One region of the Paraburkholderia sp. USG1 genome, then DNA from elsewhere that is predicted to be linked to it. Evidence: predicted binding sites of a transcription regulator. Region 1 holds the regulator's gene; the other holds the start of a gene.
What was found. Region 1 encodes HrcA, which represses chaperone genes, less so after heat shock. Its sites were predicted from a motif close to TTAGCACTCNNNNNNNNNGAGTGCTAA; they were not measured.

Region 1 (5,961 bases):
TCGGCACGGGCGCCGAGCGCGAGCGCCAGCGCGTCGATCAGGATCGACTTGCCGGCGCCGGTTTCGCCGGAAAAAACAGTGAAGCCGGTGTCGAATTCGAGATCGAGCGCGGCGACGATGACGAAGTCGCGTATCGAGAGGTGGCGAAGCATGGAGGTCGTCTGATGAGCTTGGTGGTCAGGGTTCGGCAGCGGCGGCGTTCGCGTTCCGGTGGCCTCGCCGCTCAGGGCTTGGGGTCTTCTTCGTGCGACGGGTATTCGTTCCAGTGCAGCTTCTTGCGCAGCGTGGCGAAATAGCTGTAGCCGACGGGATGCAGCATGGGCACCGTATGACGCGAGCGGCGCACTTCGATCGTGTCGCTCAGTTCGAGCGAGGTGAACGACTGCATGTCGAAATTGACGTTCACTTCGCGCCCCGAGACGATCTGGATGCTCACCTTGGAATCGTCCGGCAGCACGATCGGACGGTTCGACAGCGCGTGCGGAGCAATCGGCACCAGCACGATGCCCTGCAATTGCGGATGCAGAATCGGCCCTTGCGACGACAGCGCATAAGCGGTAGAGCCGGTGGGCGTGGCCACGATCAGGCCGTCCGAGCGCTGGTTGTACATGAAGCGGCCATCTACCGAGACATGCAGCTCCGCCATGCCTGAGAAACCGCTGCGGTTGACCACCACGTCGTTGAAGGCCAGCGCGTGATAGATCGGGTTGCCGTCGCGCATGATGCGCGCTTCGAGCAGCACGCGTTCTTCGCGTTCGAAATTGCCGGCCAGCATTTGCGGCACGATCTCGCGCATGTCGGAGATCGGAATGTCGGTAATGAAGCCAAGCCGCCCGTGGTTGATGCCGATCAAAGGCGTACGGTACGGCGCGAGCTGACGGCCGATGCCGAGCATGGTGCCGTCGCCGCCCAGCACCACGGCCACGTCGGCGCGCGCGCCGATCTCGGCGGGGCGCAGCGCCGGGTAGTCGGTGACGCCGATCTCGGCGGCGGTATCGGCTTCGAACACGACCTCGAAGCCGCGCTTCGCGATGCACAAGGCGAGCGCGGTCAACGGCTCGGCGATACCCGGCGTATTGTTGCGCCCGACGAGCGCGACGGTCTTGAACTGGCTGGTCACTTGCATGCCGGCATTACACCATAGGTGGGGCCTGAAAAGAACCGTGGGCAGACCCGGTGGCGAGCCGACGTGCGCGGGCCGCCAGCGCGTCTCGCGATTATCGTTAGAATGGTGAAGCCTTGATGACATGCGCGCCGGTTAAAGTGCGGCGGGGTGCCGGCAGCCGGGCCGCCCGGAAGGCGGCCCGCGACGTGGTCCGCAACGCGCCGGGCTGAACGCCGGCCAACGTGCCGGGCCGGAGGCAACGTGCCGCAGCGGCAAGCGGCGGCGCGTTCGTCAGGGATGGGCGCCCCTAGCGCTCGCGGTAGTCGTGCCATTGAGCTAAAATTTTCCGTCATGCTAGATCCTCGCGCACAAACCCTCCTCAAAACGCTGATCGAGCGCTACATCGCCGAAGGTCAGCCGGTCGGCTCGCGCACGTTGTCGCGCTATTCGGGTCTCGAACTCAGTCCCGCAACGATCCGCAACGTGATGTCCGACCTCGAGGATCTGGGGCTCGTGATCAGTCCGCATACTTCCGCGGGCCGCATTCCCACGCCGCGCGGCTATCGTCTGTTCGTGGACACCATGCTGACGGTGGAGTCCGCCGCTGACGAAGAAGCGGTGATGCGTACCGTCAAGACCACGCTGCAGGCGGGCGAGCCGCAGAAAATCGTCGCCGCGGCGGCCAGCGTGCTGTCCAACCTCTCGCAGTTCGCCGGCGTGGTGCTCACGCCGCGGCGCAGCCATGTGTTCAAGCAGATCGAGTTCATGCGCTTGTCGGACAAACGCATTCTGCTGATCATCGTCACGCCGGAAGGCGACGTGCAGAACCGCATCATGGCGACCCAGCGCGATTTCTCGCCGTCGCAACTTGTCGAGGCCTCCAACTACATCAACGCACACTTCGCGGGCCTCTCGTTCGACGACGTGCGCCGCCGCCTGCGCGAAGAAATCGACGAACTGCGCGGCGACATGACCACGCTGATGCATGCCGCCGTCACGGCCAGTACGGACGAAGCCGACACGGGCGAAACCGTGCTGATTTCGGGCGAGCGCAACCTGCTCGAAGTGGCCGACCTTTCGTCGGACATGGCGCGCTTGCGCAAGCTGTTCGATGTGTTCGACCAAAAGACCAGTCTCCTTCAGTTGCTCGACGTGTCGAGTCACGCGGCGGGCGTGCAGATTTTCATTGGCGGCGAGTCGAATCTCGTGCCGATCGAGGAAATGAGCGTGGTCACCGCGCCTTACGAGGTGAACGGCAAGATCGTCGGCACCTTGGGCGTGATCGGACCGACCCGCATGGCCTACAACCGCGTGATTCCGATTGTGGACATTACCGCGCGCCTGCTTTCGCTGACCCTCAGCCAGCAGTAAATAGCTTCGGCTTCCGGTGTTGGCTGTTCCAGCCACGAATAATGCGTGACGGCGCACGGCTTGCCAATTGGCCGAATGGCCAGGGGTGTCCGGCGGACCGGTGCATGCACCACGCCGCTATAATGGTTCTCACCTGAACCGACACTCCGCCTGAGCGGGTTACCTCTGCTGCCTATGCGCTTCGACCTCGAGCGGCCTTCACAGAACGCCACGTCACACCGTGTCGCTGTGCTGCTGATCAATCTCGGCACACCCGACGCGCCGACGCCGCGTGCGGTCCGCCGCTATCTCGCGCAGTTTCTATCCGATCCGCGCGTGGTCGAAATTCCGGCGCTGCTCTGGCAGATCATCTTGCGTTTGCTGATTCTGCCGTTTCGGGGCGTCGCTTCCGCCAAGAAGTACGCCGCGGTGTGGATGCCGGAAGGTTCACCGCTGCGCGTCCATACTGAGAAGCAGGTGGAGGGCTTGCGCCATCTGCTGCAACTGAACGACTACACGGTGCTCGTCGATTACGCGATGCGCTACGGCACGCCGGGTATTCCGGCCATGCTGAACCAGCTCAAGCTGGCGGGTGCCGAACGCGTGCTGCTCATGCCCATGTATCCGCAGTATTCGTCGTCCACCACCGCTACCGCTTTCGACGACGCCTTTTCGGCGCTCAAACGCATGCGCAATCAGCCGGAAATCCGCACGGTGCGCCAGTACGCCGATCATCCGGCCTACATTGCGGCGCTTGCCGCGCAGGTGCATCAATATTGGCATCAGCACGGCCGGCCGGATTTCGCCGCGGGCGACAAGCTGGTGCTGAGTTTTCACGGCGTGCCCAAACGCACGCTGGATCTCGGCGACCCATACCACGAGCAATGCCAGCAAACCGGCGCGCTGCTGATGCAGGCGCTCGAACTGACGCCGGTGGAATGCCGCATTACGTTCCAGTCGCGTTTCGGCAAGGCCGAGTGGTTGCAGCCGTACACGGCGCCCACGCTCAAAGAATTGGGCGCGGCGGGCGTGCGGCGCGCCGATGTGTTCTGTCCGGGCTTCACTGCCGACTGCCTTGAAACCATCGAGGAAATCGGCATGGAAGTGCGCGACGAATTCCTGCATGCGGGCGGCAAGGATTTCCATCGGATTGCCTGCCTGAATGCGTCGCAGGCGTGGATTGCCGCGTTGGGGGAAATCGTCGCGCAGAATCTGCAGGGCTGGCCGGTGCAGGCGCTGCCGGTGCCGCATACGACAGGAGCTTGAACAGGCTCATGAATTACGGGATTTCAACCGAAGCGGGCGCGAAACTGCGCATCGACAAATGGCTTTGGGCGGCGCGCTTCTTCAAGACGCGTTCGCTCGCGGCGGCGGCCGTCGAAAAAGGGCATGTGCGCATTGACGGCGCCAGCGTCAAGCCGGCCAAAGACGTGCGCGTCGGCGACCTGGTCGAGATCGAGATAGAGCGGATTGTGTGGCAAGTGGCGGTGCTGGGCATGTGCGACGTGCGCGGCCCGGCGAGCGTCGCACAAACGCTTTATGCGGAAACCGAAGAGAGCAGGGTGAAGCGGCAGGTCGAACAGGAGCGGCGCAAGACGTATCGCGAACCGGCGGCCGCATTGCACGGCCGGCCGACCAAGCGCGACCGGCGCACTATCGACAAACTTTCAGGTGGGGGTTGAACAGCTGTTCCATGGTTGCGTGCACACCGCCGTATTCGGTAGTGTGATCGTTGACAGCCCCGGACATGCAGATGGTCGTGGTGCCCGCAATCAGTACCAATGCGACCACCGAGATTGCAAAGGTCAGTTTCACGGTGCTCCCCTAGGGAAGGTTCAGGAGAAAGACGGGCGAATCGGGTGGAATTGCAATATGTCGGAAAGGCTTACGTCAGATTAGGGTTAACGCGTCTTTTCCGATGCTTTATTGGAGCATAGGCCACTTGCAGTCCGCACTCAATCTCAATCTGATTGCGCCGCAATAATGGTTGTAACCGGGCATTTCCGCCGTTCGGCCATGATACGAAAAGATCCGGGAGAGCCGCTTGAAATGGTTCTTTCCGGCCTCATCTGCCGTGTTGATTTGCGGTGGCTCGCGAAGTTGTCTGTCGCGATTTTGCAACGCACAAACCACGCCAGGTTTTTGCGCTGCCGTCACCGCCGGCTTTTACCTCGCTTTCACTTTTTAACGACTTTCAGCGACATGGAAAACACGCAAGAGAACCCGACGAGCCAGAATCCTAAGCCCGCCGAAGAAACCGCGCGCCAGGCCGCCGAGGCCGCGGCACCTCAACAGGAAGCAGCGGCGAACGCGGCGACCGACTCGCCGGCGAGCGCCGAGCAGGCTGCACTCGCCGAGGCTCAGGCAAAGATCGCCGAGTTGCAGGAAAGCTTCCTGCGGGCCAAGGCCGAGACCGAGAACGTGCGCCGCCGCGCTCAGGAAGACGTCGCCAAGGCGCACAAGTTTGCGATCGAGAGTTTTGCCGAGCATCTGCTGCCGGTGATCGACAGCCTCGAAGCAGCCGTCGCGCACTCGTCCGACGATCCTGCGAAGGTGCGCGAAGGCGTCGAACTCACGCTGCGCCAGCTCACCGGCGCACTGGAAAAGGGCCGCGTCGTCGCCCTGAATCCGGTGGGCGAGAAGTTCGACCCGCATCGCCATCAAGCCATTTCCATGGTGCCGGCCGACCAGGAGCCGAACACCGTGGTGGCCGTGCTGCAAAAGGGCTTCGTGATTGCCGATCGGGTGCTGCGTCCGGCACTCGTGACCGTCGCGGCCCCGAAGTAAGCACCGCCGGGCTTCGTAAGCCGTTTCGTCCGGCAGGCGCCGTCATGGCCAACATTCCCGTCGACGCCACCGCGTTCGCGGTCTTCGGCATGCAGGAGTTGAGCGCCGCGTCATTCGACGCGGCGCTCGCCGAAGCCGGGGATGAACTGGCCGTGGTGTTTTTCTGGGGTTTCGACTGCTTCAATTGCGAGATCGCCAAGAAGGCGATGCTGGCGCAGCCGGACGCGATTCGCGCACTCGGCCTCAAATGGTTTCACAGCAACGTTTACGAGCATCGCGAGCTGGGCCGGCGCTTCATGCTGCACGGGGTGCCAACATGGTTCTTCTTTTACCGCGGCAAGCGGCTCGGCCGGGCAACCGGCTGGCACGGCCTCGGGCAGTTCCAGGCCGCGGTCGCGGCCGCGCGGGAGAAGATCCGGGCAGGTAATGCTGAGAAAAACGCTGCAAAAACCGCCGGCGCGCAAGCTGATGGAGTAAATCTGGGCAAAAGTTCGCCCGATTGAAAAAAATTAAAGACCGCATCGCAAAAGAGGTCTTGAAAACGATGCGGACGCACTTATGTTGAGTGCAGGTAGGAATTGAGAGCGGATCGCCTTACCGCCAGCTAGGCAAACAAGGCGATTCCCGCAGCGATCAAAGTCAGGAGATTAGTAAAAATGGGCAAAATCATCGGCATCGACCTCGGCACGACCAACTCGTGCGTGGCGATCATGGAAGGC
Region 2 (5,961 bases), on a different contig from region 1:
AGGCACGGACAGCAGCGCCTGCGCGACTTGCTCAGGCGGGAGCGACATGTGCTCTGCCTGCGGATGATTGAAGAAGGCGTACTTGAGCACCATCAGCAATGCGAACTTGATGGCGAGGACGATGGCGATATCCCGCGCCAGCGTGGGTCCGCGCACCCAGCCGTCGAACCTTTTACGCAGGCTCGGGCGGCGGATGGTATTGCGATTGAGGGCTATGGTCATGATCGGTAGAAAGCAGCTTCACACCGGTGAATCCGGCTGGCGCCAGGCCGCTTCAACGGTCTGGCGAGTGCATCCCGATTCTAGGAGCAGAACCTCGCGCGTAACGGTTCGCTACTGCGGCATTGGGTCGCGAGACTTGCCCCGTTTGGCCTGTATTGCCAGGTGGTTTGTGTTACGTCAAGAAACGCGTTGACCGTGCATCCCGGTGTACGAAGGTGTGCGAACGTGCGTGTGCGATCAACGCGCGGCGCGGCGCGGCGTGGGCGAAAAAAAGCCCCGCCGTCTTTCGAAGGCGAGGCTTGGCGGCGTGGCTACCGCGCGCCGGACAAACCGGCGTGCTGAAACGCTTCAGGCTTTACGCATACTCGGTGAGTGCACCGCGCATCTTCTTCATTGCGCTCGCCTCGATCTGGCGAATACGTTCGGCGGATACACCGAATTCGTCGGCCAGTTCGTGCAGCGTGGAGCCGCCTGAACCGTCGTCTTCCACCTTCAGCCAGCGTGCCTCGATGATACGGCGGCTGCGGGCGTCCAGTGCGTCCAGCGCGCTCGCAATACCGTCGCTTTGCAGCTTGTCGCGCTGACGCGAAGCCAGCACGGCGGTCGGTTCGCTATGCGAGTCGGCCAGATAGGCGATCGGCGCGTACGACTCTTCGCCGTCTTCAACCTGGCCTTCCAGCGCGATGTCGCCGCCCGAGAGGCGCGTTTCCATTTCGGAGACTTCTTCGCGCTTCACATTCAGCTCTTTGGCGAGACCTTCGATCTCGTCCGGCGTGAACGCGCCCAGCCCTTGCTTGTGGCTGCGCAGGTTGAAGAACAGCTTGCGCTGCGCCTTGGTCGTGGCGACTTTCACCATCCGCCAGTTGCGCAGAATGTATTCGTGGATCTCGGCCTTGATCCAGTGCATCGCGTACGACACGAGGCGCACGTTCTGCTCCGGATCGAAGCGCTTCACGGCCTTCATCAGGCCGATATTGCCTTCCTGAATCAGGTCGGCGTGCGGCAGTCCATAGCCCAGATAGTTGCGCGCGATCGACACGACCAGCCGCAGGTGCGACAGGACGAGGCGGCGCGCGGACTCAAGGTTGTCCTGCTCGCGAAATTCGGTGGCGAACTGGCGTTCTTCCGCCGGCGTCAGCATCGGAATCCGATTTACGGCCTGGATGTAGGCGTCGATATTGCCCAGTTGGCCGGGCAGCAGCGAGGAATGCGAGAGCGCCAGTGCACCTGCCGAAGCGGCCTTAGCCGACGACGGGCTCAAAGTACTCGGAAGGGTCATTGCGTGGCTCACGTAGGAAACTCCTTTGGAATCAGACAAAAGCTTGTTCAGGTAACGACTCCAGCGTTGGATGTTAGCACTCTGATTTGCCGAGTGCTAATGCTTAGAGGCCGTAAGGGCATCTAGGTTCCGTAAATCCCTATTGAAATTCACGATTCAATAGCCATGGTACGCCTTCTTGGCTATCTTTGTGCGCGACGTAGAAGTTACCTGACAAATCGCCTTCGTGATGCAAACTGCCCGATTTTTGCCACTTTTGAAGTGACTAATTGCGAAAATTGAGAATCCTTCATACGATCCGCCAAATCGAGATAGACCTTAGAATACGTAGAACTGTTACTAATTGTTCAACGTTCGACGGAACTCGGGTGTTAGATGAACAACAAAAAGAATACTTTGCGTGGCCTGGCGCTAAAAATTACGGCTGGAGCCGTGCTGGCGGGAGCGTCGGGATTGACGTCGGCCGACCAGTTTGGCGTGCAGGTGGCCGGTGGACTGGGTGATCGCCACGTCAAGAAGCTTGATCTCGGCTTCGTCTGGGATCCGGATCTGAACTGGTGGCAGATCGGCGACTGGCATTTCTCGCTGATCGGCGAAGCGCACGTGGCATGGTGGCACACCAATGAAGGCAACGTGCACGACAATATCGGCGAAATCGGCGTGACGCCGATCATCCGCTTCATCAAGGAGTCAGGGCCGATCCGTCCGTATGCCGAACTGGGCGCGGGCATCCGCCTGCTCTCGAGTCCCCGTATCTCTTCGACCTTTACGCTAGGCACCGCGTTCCAGTTCGCCGACATGGCGGGCGTGGGCATGCAGTTCGGCAACCGCCAGCAGTATCAGGCGGGCTATCGCTTCCAGCATATTTCCAACGGCGGTATCAAAGAGCCGAATCCTGGTATAAATTTCCACCAGCTATATCTGCAATATAACTTCTGACGACCGTGGCCACGTTCGGCTCACCGGTGCGAGGGGCTGAGCGATGGCGGCAAAGATAATCGAAGCGATTCGCGGGCTCGAGCGAGAGCGTTTCCGGGCGATGGTCGACGGCGACGGCCCATCGCTCGACACGCTGCTCGCGGAGAACGTGAGTTACGTTCACACGAACGGCAAACGGGAAACGAAGCGGCAGTTCATCGACGGGATTGTTGCGGGTCGCCGCCGCTACCGTCAGATCGAGGTGCAGTCGCAAGACGTGTTGCCGGTTGGGCGGGAGACCTGCGTGGTCACCGGCAGGGCGCTGATCGAAATGGAAGCGAACAACGGGGCGCTGCTGTTTCCGATCGCCTACACGGCGATCCATACGCAGGAAGACGGGCAATGGCGTCTGATTGCCTGGCAGGCCACGCGTTGCGCAATCGAGTGAGCCTTTGGAGGTCACTCCAACCACCCGGTTGCGCGTTGTGGGCATCTGGATGCCACGAGCATGCGGGTTACGCGCTGGTGGTTCGCGTGTGCCTCGCCTAAGCGTTCGCTCATGCGTCACCGCGGCCTGATTCTCAGGCCGCGACGCTCTTCCGATCTATACGAGTTCTACTCGCGACTATCCGCCGCACCGGTTCGGGCCAGACTACTGGCTCCCGCACCGCGCCGTCACACCGGCGTTTTCGCGACGTCCACGATCAGTTCGACCTGCCGTTCAATCGCGCTCGGCACGGGCGCTTCGCCGCGCAGTACAGCGCTGATCCAGGCGGCGGTCGTCGGCGCATCTTTGGCTTCAGGCAAGTCGACTTCCGGCGCATCGGGCGACGAGCGTTCGTGCGGCACACGCGTTTCGCAGATGCCGTCGTGCAGCCAGTCGACCTGCACCTGACGGCGCGTGTCGGCCACCGCTTCGCCTTCGGTGCCGCGCGCGAGCAGGGCGCCGCCGGCGGCCGCGTCCGGATGCGTGTTGAACAACTGCGTCAGACTGTCGCGATACGGTGGGTGCGTGTAATTCACGAGGCGCAAGCCCGCCGGCGCGAACGGTTGCAGAATTTTCACCAGTGTGTGCGTCGAATTACGCACGCCCATGCGCCGACGCAGCCCGAGAAGGCGCGCAAGCTTCGGCGCGAGCACGTCGATCGGCGCAAACGCAAGACGGCGCTCGGCGAGACCGTCCTCGATGTCGGCGTGCGATTGCGCGTGAGGAATCTGCAAATGCGTGAAGATTTCCGCGCTCGTCACGCGGCCCGGATCTTCGGTTACGCCATGCACCAGCACCGGCACGCCTTCGCGCGCCAGCAGCAGGGCGAGCAGCGGCACGAGATTCGGCTGCTTGCGCGCGCCGTTGTAGGTGGGTATCGACACGGGCCGAAACGCGCCGTGCGGCAGATGCACCGGCTCGAACGACGCATGCGCGCCGGCCAGCATTGCCGCGAGTTCGTCGGCGGTTTCGCCCTTCACGCGGTATGCGAGCAGCACCGCACCGAGTTCGAGATCGGCCACGCGGCCGTCGAGCATGGCGGTGTAGAGCGCGCGCGTATCCTCGGCGGTCAGCGCGCGGGCGCCGTTCGGGCCGCGGCCGATTTCCTTGATGAAGCGGGCGCAGGGGAAGGGATTGGCGGTGTCGGCGGAGTCGGTCATCGGGTGCAGTGGGACGTATTGGCACGCCGCCTCAGAGCGGTCAGCCACGGTATTCAAGGGACGCTATCCGGTGTGAGTATCGCATCTATAGCGATCCGGCGAGACACCGCACTCGCGGCGCCAACCTTGCCGGCCCACGTGGAACTGCCGCGCGCGGGGCTTTGCTGCGCGTTACACTCGATGTTTTATCGCCGCGCTGGCGGCACACATCAAGGAACGGAGAACGGGATGAGTTACGTATTTGCACCCGCACCGGTGGTCGCGGTGCCGGTTGTGGGGGCCAGCGAGCAGTTCGCGGTGCGTCGCATCTACTGTGTGGGCCGCAATTACGAGGCGCACGCGCGGGAGATGGGACACGATCCTGATCGCGAACCGCCGTTCTTCTTCACCAAGCCGGCTGACGCGGTGCTGTACGTCGCGCCCGGCGCCACCGGCGAGTTTCCTTATCCGCCGCAGTCGAAGAACGTCCACTTCGAGATGGAAATGGTGGCGGCGATCGGCAAGGGCGGCAAGAACATTCCGGCCGAAAGCGCGCTCGATCACGTCTACGGTTACGCGCTCGGTCTCGATATGACCCGCCGCGATCTGCAGGCTGAAGCGAAAAAGCTCGGCCGCCCGTGGGATACCGCGAAGGGCTTCGATCACTCGGCGCCGCTAGGCCCGATTCATCCGGCAGCGACGGTGGGCCATGTCGACAAGGGTGCGATCTGGTTGTCGGTGAACGGCGAGGAAAAGCAAAGCTCGGACGTGTCGCAACTGATCTGGTCGGTGGCCGAGACGGTTGCGTATCTGTCGACGCTGTTCGAACTGCAACCCGGCGATCTGATTTTCACCGGCACACCGGAGGGCGTCGGCGCGGTGGTGCCGGGCGATCTGATGAAGGGCGGCGTGGACGGGCTCGGCGAGCTCAGCGTGCGCGTCGTCTGACGGCTGGTTTGGGGGAGACAGACAACATGAAGCTCTACAGCTATTTCCGTAGCTCGGCGTCCTATCGCGTGCGCATTGCGCTGAACGTGAAGAATCTGCCGTACGACTACGTGCCGGTGCACCTCGTGCGCGACGGCGGCGAGCAGCTGAAGCCCGAATACCGCAAGGTGAATGCGGACGGCATCGTGCCGACCTTCATCGACGGCAATGAGGTGATGCCGCAGTCGCTCGCGATCATCGAATATCTGGAAGAGACGCATCCTGAGCCGCCGCTTCTGCCCAAAACGCCGGTCGATCGTGCCTATGTGCGGGCGCTGGCGTTGCAGGTGGCGTGCGAGATCCATCCGCTGAACAATCTGCGCGTGCTGAAGTATCTGAAGCACACGCTGGGCGTCGACGACTATGCCAAGGACGCGTGGTACCGGCACTGGGTGGAAGCGGGTTTCGCCACGTTGGAAGCGCATCTGGCCGGCGATTCGCGCACCGGCAAGCTGTGTTTTGGCGATGCGCCGACAATCGCCGATACCTGTCTGATTCCGCAGGTGTTCAACGCGCAGCGCTTCAAGGTCGACACGGCGAAATTTCCGACGATCCAGCGCATCTACGATCACGCAATGCAACTCGACGCGTTTGACCGCGCGGCGCCGGGAGCGCAGCCCGACGCAGAGTAAGCTGGCCTCACTTGCCAGGCAGGATGCAAAAAGGGCACTCCGCGGAGTGCCCTTTTTGCCGCCTGAACCGCAAACGCCGTGGCGTTCAACCGCCCAGTAATGCGTCGGAAAACTCTTCCGCGCTGAACGGCTGCAAGTCCTCGACCTTTTCGCCGACGCCGATGAAGTACACCGGGATCGGACGCTGCCGTGCGATCGCGGCCAGAATGCCGCCTTTCGCCGTGCCGTCGAGCTTGGTCACGATCAGGCCGGTGAGGCCGAGCGCGTCGTCGAAAGCCTTTACTTGCGCGAGCGCGT

Region 2: a site for HrcA is predicted at 1,575-1,601, ahead of rpoH (RNA polymerase sigma factor RpoH). Genes of this name have one in related genera too.

What each region holds. Positions count from the first base shown of each region.
Region 1 covers NZ_JAMWXW010000009.1:148,172-154,132, reverse strand. Annotated here, with positions in the region: gene recN (DNA repair protein RecN) at 1-152, opposite strand, end outside; gene NE850_RS14540 (NAD kinase) at 224-1,126, opposite strand; gene hrcA (heat-inducible transcriptional repressor HrcA) at 1,457-2,476, shown strand; gene hemH (ferrochelatase) at 2,651-3,721, shown strand; gene NE850_RS14525 (RNA-binding S4 domain-containing protein) at 3,730-4,137, shown strand; gene grpE (nucleotide exchange factor GrpE) at 4,658-5,242, shown strand; gene NE850_RS14515 (co-chaperone YbbN) at 5,287-5,745, shown strand; gene dnaK (molecular chaperone DnaK) at 5,899-5,961, shown strand, end outside.
Region 2 covers NZ_JAMWXW010000027.1:110,505-116,465, reverse strand. Annotated here, with positions in the region: gene cydP (cytochrome oxidase putative small subunit CydP) at 1-222, opposite strand, end outside; gene rpoH (RNA polymerase sigma factor RpoH) at 578-1,513, opposite strand; gene NE850_RS29470 (acyloxyacyl hydrolase) at 1,877-2,440, shown strand; gene NE850_RS29465 (nuclear transport factor 2 family protein) at 2,484-2,867, shown strand; gene ybiB (DNA-binding protein YbiB) at 3,095-4,066, opposite strand; gene NE850_RS29455 (fumarylacetoacetate hydrolase family protein) at 4,295-4,993, shown strand; gene maiA (maleylacetoacetate isomerase) at 5,020-5,664, shown strand; gene ftsY (signal recognition particle-docking protein FtsY) at 5,750-5,961, opposite strand, start outside.